Linked DNA regions of Chelativorans sp. AA-79. The protein of the gene in region 3 binds, or shares a complex with, the protein of the main gene of each other region. Links are inferred from orthologs where the notes say so. Each region holds a gene or a part of one and is shown on either strand. Other genes may lie near its edges.

Region 1 (4,006 bases), 3.1 Mb from region 3 along the record:
ACGTCAACCACCGCGCTCGATGAGGAAGCGGTGCCCGCCGGATACGGTTTCCGTCTCCACCAGGGGGTGCTTCTCATTATTGCAGAAGGCCGGAATGTCGATGACGGCCAGAGGGTCCGTCGTTTCGACCCAGAGGCGTTCTCCGGGCTTCATGCCCGCCAGGCGCTTTTTGGCCTTCAGCACTGGCAAGGGGCAGTTGAGCCCCCTGAGGTCGTAAACATCCGACATGCGTCCTTGGGAACTCACTTGCGGAACATGTTCCAGAGGCGGCTCATCCGGCCCTGCTCCGGCTCGGGAGCGGTTTCCGGTTGCGCGGCAGCAGCGGCGGGACGATTCGGATTGGGTGCCGGCGCTGGTGTGGAGCCGGTGGTGAGTGGGGTCGCACCGACTTGCATCTGCGTCTCCGTCACCGCACCGTTCGCCTCTGCGGCCGCCGTCGCGGCTTCCTGCTCCGCTGGCGGCTGTTCGGCCGCGGCGGTCGCCTGCGTGGCCGGGGCCGGGCGTGGGGGCGGCGCATACGCGGTGACGGGCGCCGATTCCGGTGCCTTTTGCTTCGCCACCATCACCGGTGTCAGGGACGGCGGCTCGGGCGTGACCCTCTCGCCACGGGCGCGGCGGCGGCTCCAGTCGGCAACGAGCTTGGCCTCCTCGAGGCCGGCGATCGTGGGCTTCGGCTGCTGCTTGCTCCACTTCCAGGCCGCCTGGGAGACGGCGAGGTCCTGTTTCTTCTTATAGGCCTGATAGGCCGTCAGCAGCGCCTGCGGCTGGGTGGAGGGCGGACAGGCCTGCGTCGGTTCGAAGCTGTAGCCGTCGGCCGCGACGCGGTTGAAGACATAGCGCCGTTCGCAGACATCCACCTTGGGCGGGGACTTGGTGATCTCGAAATGGTCATAGCCTTCCTTCAGCATCTGCCAGAAGGGATAGTTCGGATCGTCGCGGTAGCGTGCCATGTTTTCCGGCGTCATGCGGAAGGGGAAGGCCTGGAGCTGGAACGCCTGCTGACCGCCGCGGAAGGCGTCCCGCGCGAAGGCGTAGATCTCCTCCACCTGCTCGTCGGTCATGGAATAACAGCCGGCGGAAGAACAGGCACCATGCACCATCAGATGCTGGCCCGTTCGACCGTTCGCCTGGTCATAGGCATTCGGAAAACCGACGTTGAACGAGAGATGATAGCTGGAATTCGGGTTCATCTGCTGCGGCCGGACGGTATAGAATCCCTCCGGCGCCTGCCGGTCACCCTCCGTGTATTTCGGACCGAGCTTGCCGGACCACTTGCAGATGTCGTAGCTCGCGATGCGGTCGTAGCGCCCGTCCCGTTTCTGCTTCCAGACCTCCAGCACACCCTCTTCCTTGAAGATGCGCATCATGATGGGCGAGTTCTTGCTCATCCCCTTGGCCTGCATGGCCTCTGTGACTTCCTGCGGCAGCTTGCGCTCGGCCTTGGGCGCGATGTCTTCCAGGGACCCGCTGCAGCCCGCGAGGATGAAGACCGGCAGAAGCACAGCACAAGCAAGACGGCTTTTCATGCGATGGTCTCGTTTTTGGGTCGCCATTCCCCTCTCCCGGCGGCAGGAGGCGGATATCTCCGCTACTAAAGACCGTTAGCCTTGACAAATCATTACCAGCCACGGCGCATTACGGCTTATCTTGAAGTGGGCGGCAAGGCAAGAATATGACGAACAACAGAATCTTGCTTGTTGGAGATAAGCGTGAGGGCTGAGGCCCGGACGGACCGGAACGATCGCTGGCGGCTTTAGAGCTGTCGACCGATGGCGAGGAATTTCTCCCGCCTGAGTTCGCGATAGTCGCCGCCAGCCTCGGTCAGGTCGCGGAACCCTTTTTCGATGGTCTCGCCAGCGGCCTGGATCACCGTCTCCGGCGAGCGGTGCGCGCCGCCCACGGGCTCGGGAATGATCCCGTCGATCACCTTCAGTTGCAGCAGATCCTGCGCGGTGATCTTCATATTGGTCGCCGCGTCCTTGGCGCGCGTGGAATCGTGCCACAGGATGGACGCAGCCCCCTCCGGCGAGATCACTGAATAGATGGAATGCTCCAGCATATAGACCAGATTGGCCGTGGCGATGGCGATCGCCCCGCCCGAGCCACCCTCGCCGATGATCAGGGCGACATTGGGCACCTTTAGGCCCAGGCATTTCGACGTGGACCGCGCGATCGCCTCGGCCTGCCCCCGCTCCTCCGCATCGATGCCCGGATAGGCGCCCGCCGTATCGACGAGACTGACCACCGGCACGCCGAAACGGTCGGCAAGATCCATCACCCGCACGGCCTTGCGATAGCCGTCCGGTCGGGCCATACCGAAATTGTGCTTCAGCCGGCTCTGGGTGTCGTTCCCTTTTTCCTGGCCTATGACGGCGATGGATTCACCGCGGAAGCGGGCAAAGCCGGCGACCACCGCCTCGTCCTCGCCGAAAGCGCGGTCGCCGGCGAGCGGCGTGAAGTCCGTGAAGAGCGCGCGCACATAGTCCATGCAGTGCGGCCGGTCAGGGTGACGGGCCACCTGCGCCTTCTGCCAAGGCGTCAGCGCCCTGTAGATGTCGCGCAGGGCATCCTTGGAGCGCCGCTCGAGCCGCGCGATCTCTTCACCAACGTCGACGGCCTCGCCGCTTTCGGTAAGCTTCTTGAGTTCGAGGATCTTGCCTTCGAGATCGGCGACCGGCTTTTCGAAATCGAGATAGTTATACATTCACCCGCCAAAAAATCGGACACGAGACACTGCGGTTTTGAGCACAAACGGCGAGGCCGCCGCTAAAATCGTGGTTTCACATAGCGGCCATGGCGCTAGTCGGCAAGCGGGTGGTGCTTCTGCACCAGTTCCTGCAGCCTCTTTTCGAGCACATGGGTATAGATCTGCGTGGTAGAGATGTCCGCATGGCCTAGGAGCTGCTGGACGGCCCTGAGATCCGCACCGTTTTGCAGAAGATGGCTTGCGAAGGCATGGCGCAGCACGTGCGGCGAGATCTTCGCGGCGGATATGCCCGCCCGCGCCGCCAGCCCCTTGAGCTCGCGCGCAAAGACCTGGCGGGGCAGGTGGCCGCTCGCGGACGCGGCCGGGAAAAGCCACGGGCTTTCCGCGAAGGCGGGATGCCGCGCCCGCTCCCGGACCCAGTGCGCCACGGCTTGCCGCGCCTTGGCTGAAAGCGGCACGATGCGTTCCTTGCCCCCTTTTCCCCGAACCGCGAAGAACCGTTCGTCCCTGAGCGCGACGCGGAGCGGCAGTGTCACAAGTTCCGAGACGCGCAGGCCGGAGGCATAGAGCATCTCGAGCAGCGTCGAGAGGCGCTGCGCGGCAAGGCGCTCCGGCGTGCCTTCGGACGCTGCGCGCGCCTCCTCCGCGGCCCGGTCGAGAAGAGCAAGCATCTGCTCCTCGCTCAGTGTCTTGGGCAGCGGGCGGCCTTTCTTCGGGCTGTCCAGCACGCCTGTCGGATCGTCGCCGCGCAAACCTTCCGCATAGAGGAATTTGAAGAACTGCCTGAGGGAGGAAAGCTTCCGCGCCTGCGTCGTGGGAGCAAAGCCGCGCCCGGCGATATCCGCGAGATAGGCGCGGATGCCCGCTGCGCTCGCATCCGCCAGCCCCAATCCGCCCGCGGTCATGAACACATCCGCGTCTTCGAGATCGCGCCGATAGGAGGCGAGCGTGTTGTCGCTTGCTCCGCGCTCGGCCGCCATCATCTCCAGAAACGCTTCGATCTTCGTTCCGCTCGCCATGAACCTTCGCCGCCATTGATGAGCCGTCCCGCCGATGATCGCAACAGAATGGAAAGAAACTGACAACGGATCGGGACTAGCGTTGCTCGAGTCGTTCCGGCGGGATAGGCACGATCATTTCCGTCCGCTTCGGCTCCACGAAGGTGGCCAGCGCATACATGGCGGCATAGAGGAGTGCCGCGAGGATCGCGATCGTCGTGAGAAGCCGAAAAAGTGTAGGCATACCCAACCCGTGTTGAAGCTCACGCTTATGTCGCGCGGCACCCGGCAATGCAAGGCC
Region 2 (4,127 bases), 1.2 Mb from region 3 along the record:
ATCTTCGCGACGCGTGCGCAGATGAAGCTGAAGCGCGGTTCGCCGGAATGGGTGCGCGCGCAGGACATCATCGAATTCCACGAGCCGGGCAAGAAATGATATCCTTTTTTCATCGTGTTCGTTCAGGCTGCCGGGATGAATGGGCCGCCGCAGGCTTTCAAAAGGAAAAATCATGAGGAAATTGCTTTTCGCCGCGTCCCTCGCCTCGGCGATGGTCGCCGGCGCCGCAGCGAATCAGCTCAAGGCACAGGAGCAGGTCACCGGCGAGGTGGAGCTCACCCGGCCGCAGGTCGAGGGCATCGTGCGCGAATATCTTCTTTCCAATCCAGAGATTCTGCTGGAGATGCAGTCCGCCCTCGAGGAGAAGATGAAGAATCAGCAGGCCCAGGCGAGTCAGCAGGCGATCGCCGGCTCCGCGGAGCAGATCTTCCAGAGCGCGCATGACGGCATCATCGGCAATCCCGACGGGGACGTCACCATTGTCGAATTCTTCGATTACAATTGTGGCTATTGCAAACGGGCCCTGAGCGACATGGAGGCGCTCTTGGCCAAGGACGGCAACCTGCGCTTCGTACTCAAGGAATTCCCGATCCTCGGGCCCGATTCCCATGCGGCGCACGTGGTTTCCATGGCTTTCCGCAAGCTCGCCCCGGAAAAATACGGCGAGTTCCACCGCCGTCTCCTCGGCAGCCAGGGCCGCGCCAACGAGGAGACAGCGATGCGGATCGCCACGGATCTGGGCGTTGAGGAGGCCGCGCTGCGCGAATCGATGAAGGATCCCGAAATTGAAAAGGCCTTCGCCGAAACCTATCAGCTTGCGAATACTCTGCAGATCAACGGCACGCCCTCCTATGTGGTCGGGCAGGAGGTCGTCTATGGTGCGCTTGGCCAGGATCATCTGACCGAGAAGATCGCCGCGGCCCGCCAATAAGCCGGATGTCGTGTTTCTGCCGGCGCCCTTCCCCTTGGGGAACGCGGAAAGAGCGCATTTGCGCTCTTTCCGCAGCCGCCGAAGCCGATTATAGAGGGCCGGCGAAGTACCCCCAGGGTGGATGATGGCGAAACCGGTATATGTCCTCAACGGGCCGAACCTGAACTTGCTCGGCAGGCGCGAGCCTGACATCTATGGCGGGAAAACGCTCGCCGACATCGAAGCGGATTGCCGCGGCCGCGCCGTCGACCTTGGGCTCGGGATCGAGTTCCGTCAGTCCAATCACGAGGGTGTGCTTGTCGACTGGATCCAGGAAGCGAGCGAGCATGGCTCGGGCGTCATCATCAATCCCGGCGCATATGGCCACACCTCGATCGCCCTCCATGATGCGATCCGCGCCGTCGAGCCGTTGCCGGTGATCGAGGTGCACATTTCGAACATCCACGCACGCGAGCCGTTCCGGCATAGATCCATGATCGCGCCGGCGGCGGTTGGGATGATCTGCGGCCTCGGGCCGATCGGATACGCGCTGGCGCTCGAAGCGCTGGCGGCAAGGATATAGTTCGCCGCATAGGCAAGGGGATATGATGTCGATGAAGAAGAACGGTGTGGACCAGCAGCTCATCCGCGATCTGGCGAACATCCTTGACGAGACCCGCCTGACGGAGATCGAGGTGGAAGACGGCGGAATGCGCGTCCGCGTGGCACGCCAGCCTGCCGCGGTTCAGGCTGCCGTTCCCGCCATGGCGTCAGCGCCCACCGCGGCAGCGCAATCCGCCGCCCCGGCTCCCAAGGAGGAAACGTCCTCCCAGGCCGATCTTGCCAGGAATGCCGTTCCTTCCCCCATGGTCGGCACCGCCTACCGCGCCCCGTCTCCTGACGCGGCCCCCTTTGTCGATGTGGGCCAGACGGTTGAAAAGGGCCAGACGCTGCTGATCATTGAAGCGATGAAGACGATGAACCAGATCCCCTCGCCCCGCGCCGGCACCGTGAAGGCCGTCCTGGTCGAGGACGGCCAGCCGGTGGAATATGGCGAGCCCCTGGTCGTGGTCGAATAGGCCGGGATTGAGAGCATAATGTTCCAGAAGATCCTCATCGCCAATCGCGGCGAGATCGCGCTTCGGGTGCTGCGCGCCTGCAAGGAGCTGGGCATCCAGACCGTGGCGGTACATTCCACGGCGGATGCGGACGCCATGCATGTGCGCCTTGCCGACGAAAGCGTGTGCATCGGCCCGCCCGCTTCTCGCGACAGTTACCTCAACATCCACCAGATCCTCGCCGCCTGCGAGATCACCGGTGCGGACGCGGTTCACCCCGGATACGGCTTCCTTTCGGAGAACGCGAAATTCGCCGATATCCTCGCCGCCCACAACGTGACCTTCATCGGCCCCTCGGCCGAGCACATCCGCATCATGGGCGACAAGATCGAGGCCAAGCGCACCGCGAAGCGCCTGGGCATTCCTGTGGTCCCCGGTTCCGAGGGCGCCGTGCGCGACGACCGCGAGGCGAAGCGTATCGCGGCCGGGATCGGCTATCCCGTCCTCGTCAAGGCTTCGGCCGGCGGTGGCGGACGCGGCATGAAGGTGGCACGCACCGAAGCCGACCTCTCCCATGCGCTCTCCACGGCACGCACCGAGGCGGGCGCGGCCTTTGGCGACGACGCCGTCTATATCGAGAAATATCTGGAGAAGCCCCGCCACATCGAAGTGCAGGTGATGGGCGACGGCGCCGGGAACGCCGTCCATCTGGGCGAGCGTGATTGTTCGCTGCAGCGCCGCCACCAGAAGGTCTGGGAGGAGGCGAACTCACCAGCTCTCAATGTCGAGCAGCGCACGCGCATCGGCGAGACCGTCGCCAAGGCAATGAGCGATCTCGGCTACTCCGGCGCCGGCACGGTGGAGTTCCTCTACGAGAACGGCGAGTTCTATTTCATCGAGATGAACACCCGGCTGCAGGTGGAGCATCCGGTGACGGAGGCCATCACCGGTATCGATCTGGTGCACGAGCAGATCCGCGTGGCATCCGGCGGCGGGCTCTCCGTTCGCCAGGACGACGTGCGTTTCCACGGCCACGCGATCGAGTGCCGCATCAATGCCGAGGATCCGCGAACCTTCGTTCCCTCACCCGGCACGGTCACTCACTTCCACACGCCGGGCGGGCTCGGCATCCGCGTCGATTCGGCCGTCTATTCGGGCTACAGGATCCCGCCATATTACGACAGCCTGATCGGCAAGCTCATCGTGCATGGCCGCAACCGCGTCGAATGCATGATGCGCCTGCGCCGTGCCCTTGACGAATTCGTCGTCGATGGCATCAATTCCACATTGCCGCTCTTCCGCGACCTCGTGGGGAATGTCGATGTGGCGAATGGCGATTACGACATCCATTGGCTGGAGAACTACCTCGCGCAGGACGAGTAGTTCGCGGGCGCTGCGATGACGCGTCCTCTCGCCCCCGGGTTCCATATCCCCCCGGATCTGCTTCTGCGCGCCTATGCCACCGGCGTCTTTCCCATGGCCGAGCATTCGGACGACCCGGAGGTCTTCTGGGTGCGGCCGGAAACCCGCGGCGTCATCCCGCTCGACGGGTTCCATGTGCCGCGGAGCCTGCGGAAACTGGCACGCCAGCAGCCCTTCGATATCCGCTATGATACGGATTTCGCCGGCGTGATCACCGCCTGCGCCGAACCGTCGCCGGAGCGCCCGGACACCTGGATCAACGAGCCCATCCGCGAAGCCTACACCGAGCTCTTCAAGCGAGGCCACTGCCACACAGTGGAAGCGTGGCGCGAGGGCAAGCTGCAGGGCGGGCTCTACGGGGTTTCGCTCGGCCGCGCCTTCTTCGGGGAGAGCATGTTCTCGCGCGCGCCGAACGCCTCCAAGATCTGCTTGGTGCATCTCGTCGAGCGGCTGAGGGAGCGCGGATTCCTACTCCTCGACACCCAATTCACCACGGAACACCTGAAGCGCTTCGGCGCAGTCGACGTGCCGCGCAGGCGCTACGAGCAGCTTCTGGCCGAAGCGCTGGAAGGAAGCGCCAAATTCTGAACCCGACGCGGATGCGCAGGATCAGTTCGTCTCCGGTGGAGGAACGTCCGAATCCTTCTTGCAGCTTTTCAGCCACACGTCATAGACGGCGTGCTCGATGGCGTTGATACCGGGGCTTTCGGCGAACATCCAGCCGGTGAAGATGCGCC
Region 3 (4,087 bases):
GCGCTTCTCTTCCGCTTCCGCCATCGCCTCGGCGATCACCGTGCCCGCGCCGGGATTGTGTCCCCCGTCGACCCAGATTTCCGCGCCCTCGGGCGCGAGCGCCACGAGGCGTCCTTCCTGGAGGCGTTGCATGCGGCCGGGCCAGGAGACGTTGAGCATCGCCTGTTCCGCCGCCCGGTCGCTCACCGCAAAGCCGGCCGCCTTCACGGCGGCAATGGCCGCCGCCGCGTTGGCGAGCTGGTGCCGGCCCACGAGGCGGGGCAGGGGCAGGTCCATGAGCCCGTCCTCGTCCTGGTAGACCATGCGGCCATTCTCCTCGACCGCGATGAAGTCCTGCCCGTAGACTTCGAAAGGCGCGCCGAGCCGCTCCGCCGTTTCGATAAGTACGTCGCGCGCGGCATCCCATTCCTGCTGGCCGATGACGGCGGGCGAGTCGGGCTTGATGATGCCCGCCTTTTCGGCCGCGATCAGCTCCACCCGGTCGCCCAGATAGGCCTCGTGGTCGAGCGAGATCGGCATGATCAGGCTCGCTGCCGGGTGGGCAATGACATTGGTGGCGTCGAACCGGCCGCCGAGCCCCACCTCCACCACGGCGGCATCCGCGGGATGCTCGGAAAAGAGCACGAACATGACCGCCGTGAGGATCTCGAAGACCGTGATCTGTTCGTCGCGATTGGCCTCCGCCACCCGCTCCACCGCTTCCGCCAGCACCGCATCCTCGACGAACTTGCCGCCGCCGGGAGTACCCATGCGGAAGCGCTCGTGCCAATTCACCAGATGGGGCGACGTGTGGACATGGACGGTCCTGCCCGAAGCCTCGAGCAGAGCGCGCGCGAATGCCGCCGCCGAGCCCTTGCCATTGGTGCCCGCGATGTGGATCACAGGCGGAAGCCGCTCGTGCGGATCGCCGAGGCGCTGGAGAAGCCGGCTGATGCGCTCCAGCGACAGGTCGAAGCCTTTGGGGTGGAGCGCCATCAGCCGGTCGATGGCGCGCTCTGCGGCACTCATGGGATGTTTCGGAACCTTGCCGGTGGAATCAGGCATTCACCGCAGCTTCGGTGGTGGCTTCGTCGGGAGCAGGCAGCTGCAGGTTCGTGTCTTCCTCGACTTCCAGCGGCTTCTTGAGCAGGATCTTGAGCAGGCGGGCGACCGTGGCTTTCATCTCGATGCGCGAGACGACCATGTCCACCATGCCATGCGCCATCAGGTACTCGGCGCGCTGGAACCCTTCGGGCAGCTTTTCACGGATCGTCTGCTCGATCACACGCGGACCGGCAAAGCCGATGAGCGCGCCGGGCTCGGCGATGTGCACGTCGCCCAGCATGGCGTAAGAAGCCGTCACGCCGCCGGTCGTCGGGTTGGTCAATACGACGATATAGGGCAGGCCGGCTTCCTTGAGCCGGTCCACAGCCACTGTCGTGCGCGGAAGCTGCATGAGCGAAAGGATGCCTTCCTGCATGCGCGCCCCGCCGGAGGCGGCGAAGAGGACCAGCGGAAGACGGCGCTCCACGGCGGTCTCGAAACCGCGCACGATCGCTTCGCCGGCCGCCATGCCGAGCGAACCGCCCATGAAGGCGAAGTCCTGCACCGTGGCGAGGATTTCCAGGTCCTCCACGCGGCCGACCGCGTTCAGCACCGCGTCGTCGATGCCGGCCTTCGCCTTGGCATCGCGCAGGCGGTCGACATAGCGGCGCTCGTCGCGGAATTTCAGCGGGTCGACCGGCACTTTGGGATTTTCCAGCGTTTCATAGGCGCCGTCATCGAAGAAATGTCTCAGCCGCTCCTTGGCCGAGATCTTCATGTGGTAGCCGGAGGAGGGGATAACCCACTGGTTCTCCTCCAGGTCCTTGTGGAAGACCATCTCGCCCGTCTCCGGATCCTTGATCCAGAGGTTTTCGGGCATCTCGCGGCGGCCGAGCATGGAATTGATCTTCGGCCGGACGTAGTTGGTGATCCAGTTCATGGCAGATACTCCTTCCTCTCCGAACATAGTTCCGGGGGAAATTGTCCGTTATTCGGCGGTGGCAAGCCTCGCCTCGCCTACGCCATCGGCAAGGCCGCGCACAAGCGTGGCGACGGCCTCCGCCGGGTCGGCGGTCGTCCTGCCGTCGGGGCCGAGGACGCTGGCCACCGCGTTGACGATGGCCGTGCCCACCACCACGCCGTCCGCCGCCGCCCCGATCGCGCGGGCCTGGCTCGCCGTCTTCACGCCGAAGCCGACGCAGACGGGAAGCGGCGTGTGGCTCTTGATGCGGGACACCGCGGCCGCGACCTTGGAGGTGTCCGGCAGGGCGGAACCGGTGATGCCCGTCATCGACACGTAGTAGACGAAGCCCGAGGTGTTCTCGAGCACCTTGGGCAGGCGCCTGTCGTCCGTGGTGGGCGTCGCAAGCCGGACGAAGTTTATGCCCGCCTCGAGCGCCGGCAGACACAGTTCCTCGTCCATCTCCGGCGGCAGGTCGACGATGATGAGCCCGTCGATGCCGGAGGCCTTCGCGTCGGCGAGGAAGCGGTCCACGCCGTAGATATAGATGGGATTGTAATAGCCCATCATCACGATCGGCGTGTGGTCGTTCTCTTGCCGGAAGACCCGTGCCATCTGAAGGGTCTTGGAAAGCGTCTGACCGCCCTTGAGCGCGCGCAAGCCGGCCGCCTGGATCGCCGGCCCGTCCGCCATCGGGTCGGAGAAGGGCATGCCGAGCTCGATGACGTCGCTGCCGGCCCTGGGCAGTGCCTTCATGATGGAGAGCGACGTCTCATAGTCGGGATCGCCGCCCATGAAATAGGTGACGAGCGCCGGCCTGTTCTCGGTCTTGAGCTTGGCGAAAAGCCTGTCGATGCGGGTGGTGGTCATGGGAATGCCCCTAGCGAGCCGTCCTGGGTTGTTCTTCTGCGCGCCCGTCGCGAACTCGCAAGATCTCTATGCGCTCGTTAGCGATTCGATAGACGAATGAGAAGGGGGTGCGAAGCACGGGATAAGCGCGATGCTCGTTGTTTTCGGACGGGCGACCAATCTCGGAATTATGCCGCAGAGCGGCCATAGCCCGGCTGTAATGTTCACGTGCTCTGTTGGCACCCTCTGGAAAGACTTTTTCATAGTAACGTCGAAACCACTCGAGATCGCGCCGTGCCGAAGGCAGGAAGACAATCTTCATGAACGTTTGGCGGGGAAAATGTCCGGTTCAGGAGGAGGCAGTTCGTTCTCCGTTCCCCAACTCCCCACCCACCGGTGCATCGCCTCCTCGGAAACGAAGATGCCCTTGTCGGCTTCGGCGACCCGCTCGCGCATGATCTGCCGGTCATGTTCCTGAAATTCGAGATACATGCGGACTGCCCGTTCGACCAGTTCGGCCTCGGACGTTTCCTGCAAGCGCGCCTCGCGCTCAAGGTCTTCCCTTGTTTTCGGGTCCAGGCGCAGCGGCAGTTCACCCATCTCAGTGCTCCTTCGGTTGCCTGAGTTTACCATGGGCCGCGGCCGATGGTCGAATCGCGATGCGGGTCATGCCGGCTCCCTCGTCTCCTTGCGCAGCCAGTCGGCATAGGGCTGGTCGATATTGCAGATCTCCGTCGCGGTGATCGATGGCACCTCAAAGGGATGCAGCGGGCGCACCACCGCGCAGACGGCGTCGAAATGCTCCGCGCGCGTCTTGAGGAGCAGCGGCACTTCCTCCGCCGTCTCCACTGCGCCCTTCCAACGGTATCGGCTCGCGATGGGTGCAAAGACGTTGGCGCAGGCGGCAACTTTCTCGCCGATGCAGGCATCGGCGATCTTCTCCGCCGTTTCCCGGTCGGGACAGTTCACCCACACGTCGATGAAGATGAGCGCCATGCCTCAAATGTCCATCTTCAGATGCTTCGCCACGGCGAAGATATCCTTGTCGCCGCGGCCGGAGAGGTTCATGAGGATGATCTGGTCCTTGCGCATCTTCGGCGCCCGCTTCATCACCTCGGCCAGCGCATGGGAAGGCTCCAGCGCCGGGATGATGCCTTCAAGGCGCGTCAGAAGCTGGAAGGCCTCCAGCGCCTCATGGTCCATGATCGGCGCATATTCCACGCGCCCCGCCTCCTTGAGCCAGGAATGCTCCGG

The links.
Region 1: the proteins of accD (region 3) and PVE73_RS03710 are in contact, whole or in part, in a solved structure (PDB 8UXZ), measured with the Escherichia coli proteins. The link is inferred for Chelativorans sp. AA-79 from one-to-one orthologs.
Region 2: the proteins of accD (region 3) and accB are in contact, whole or in part, in a solved structure (PDB 8UXZ), measured with the Escherichia coli proteins. The link is inferred for Chelativorans sp. AA-79 from one-to-one orthologs.

Annotation. Positions count from the first base shown.
Region 1 is NZ_CP120361.1:723,308-727,313, reverse strand. What follows is about bases 730-3,581. They hold PVE73_RS03710 (acetyl-CoA carboxylase carboxyltransferase subunit alpha), read right to left. Parts: upstream 2,705-3,581; coding sequence 1,754-2,704; downstream 730-1,753. Other genes in these bases: PVE73_RS03705 (site-specific tyrosine recombinase XerD), read right to left, coding at 2,800-3,581; PVE73_RS03715 (murein L,D-transpeptidase family protein), read right to left, coding at 730-1,526. In the rest of the region: PVE73_RS03720 (sulfurtransferase TusA family protein), read right to left, coding at 4-228; more of PVE73_RS03715, read right to left, coding at 243-729; more of PVE73_RS03705, read right to left, coding at 3,582-3,726; PVE73_RS03700 (histidine kinase), read right to left, coding at 3,803-3,949. UniProt on the Escherichia coli protein: Component of the acetyl coenzyme A carboxylase (ACC) complex. First, biotin carboxylase catalyzes the carboxylation of biotin on its carrier protein (BCCP) and then the CO(2) group is transferred by the carboxyltransferase to acetyl-CoA to form malonyl-CoA.
Region 2 is NZ_CP120361.1:2,694,122-2,698,248, reverse strand. What follows is about bases 281-3,253. They hold accB (acetyl-CoA carboxylase biotin carboxyl carrier protein), read left to right. Parts: upstream 281-1,518; coding sequence 1,519-1,989; downstream 1,990-3,253. Other genes in these bases: accC (acetyl-CoA carboxylase biotin carboxylase subunit), read left to right, coding at 2,008-3,253; aroQ (type II 3-dehydroquinate dehydratase), read left to right, coding at 1,056-1,493; PVE73_RS13090 (DsbA family protein), read left to right, coding at 281-931. Also shown: PVE73_RS13095 (M48 family metalloprotease), read left to right, coding at 1-99; more of PVE73_RS13090, read left to right, coding at 173-280; more of accC, read left to right, coding at 3,254-3,351; aat (leucyl/phenylalanyl-tRNA--protein transferase), read left to right, coding at 3,367-3,978; PVE73_RS13065 (DUF2155 domain-containing protein), read right to left, coding at 4,000-4,127. UniProt on the Escherichia coli protein: This protein is a component of the acetyl coenzyme A carboxylase complex; first, biotin carboxylase catalyzes the carboxylation of the carrier protein and then the transcarboxylase transfers the carboxyl group to form malonyl-CoA.
Region 3 is NZ_CP120361.1:3,863,939-3,868,025, reverse strand. What follows is about bases 1-2,933. They hold accD (acetyl-CoA carboxylase, carboxyltransferase subunit beta), read right to left. Parts: upstream 1,964-2,933; coding sequence 1,037-1,963; downstream 1-1,036. Other genes in these bases: trpA (tryptophan synthase subunit alpha), read right to left, coding at 2,012-2,854; PVE73_RS19030 (folylpolyglutamate synthase/dihydrofolate synthase family protein), read right to left, coding at 1-1,008. Also shown: PVE73_RS19015 (hypothetical protein), read right to left, coding at 3,152-3,433; divalent-cation tolerance protein CutA, read right to left, coding at 3,500-3,829; trpB (tryptophan synthase subunit beta), read right to left, coding at 3,833-4,087.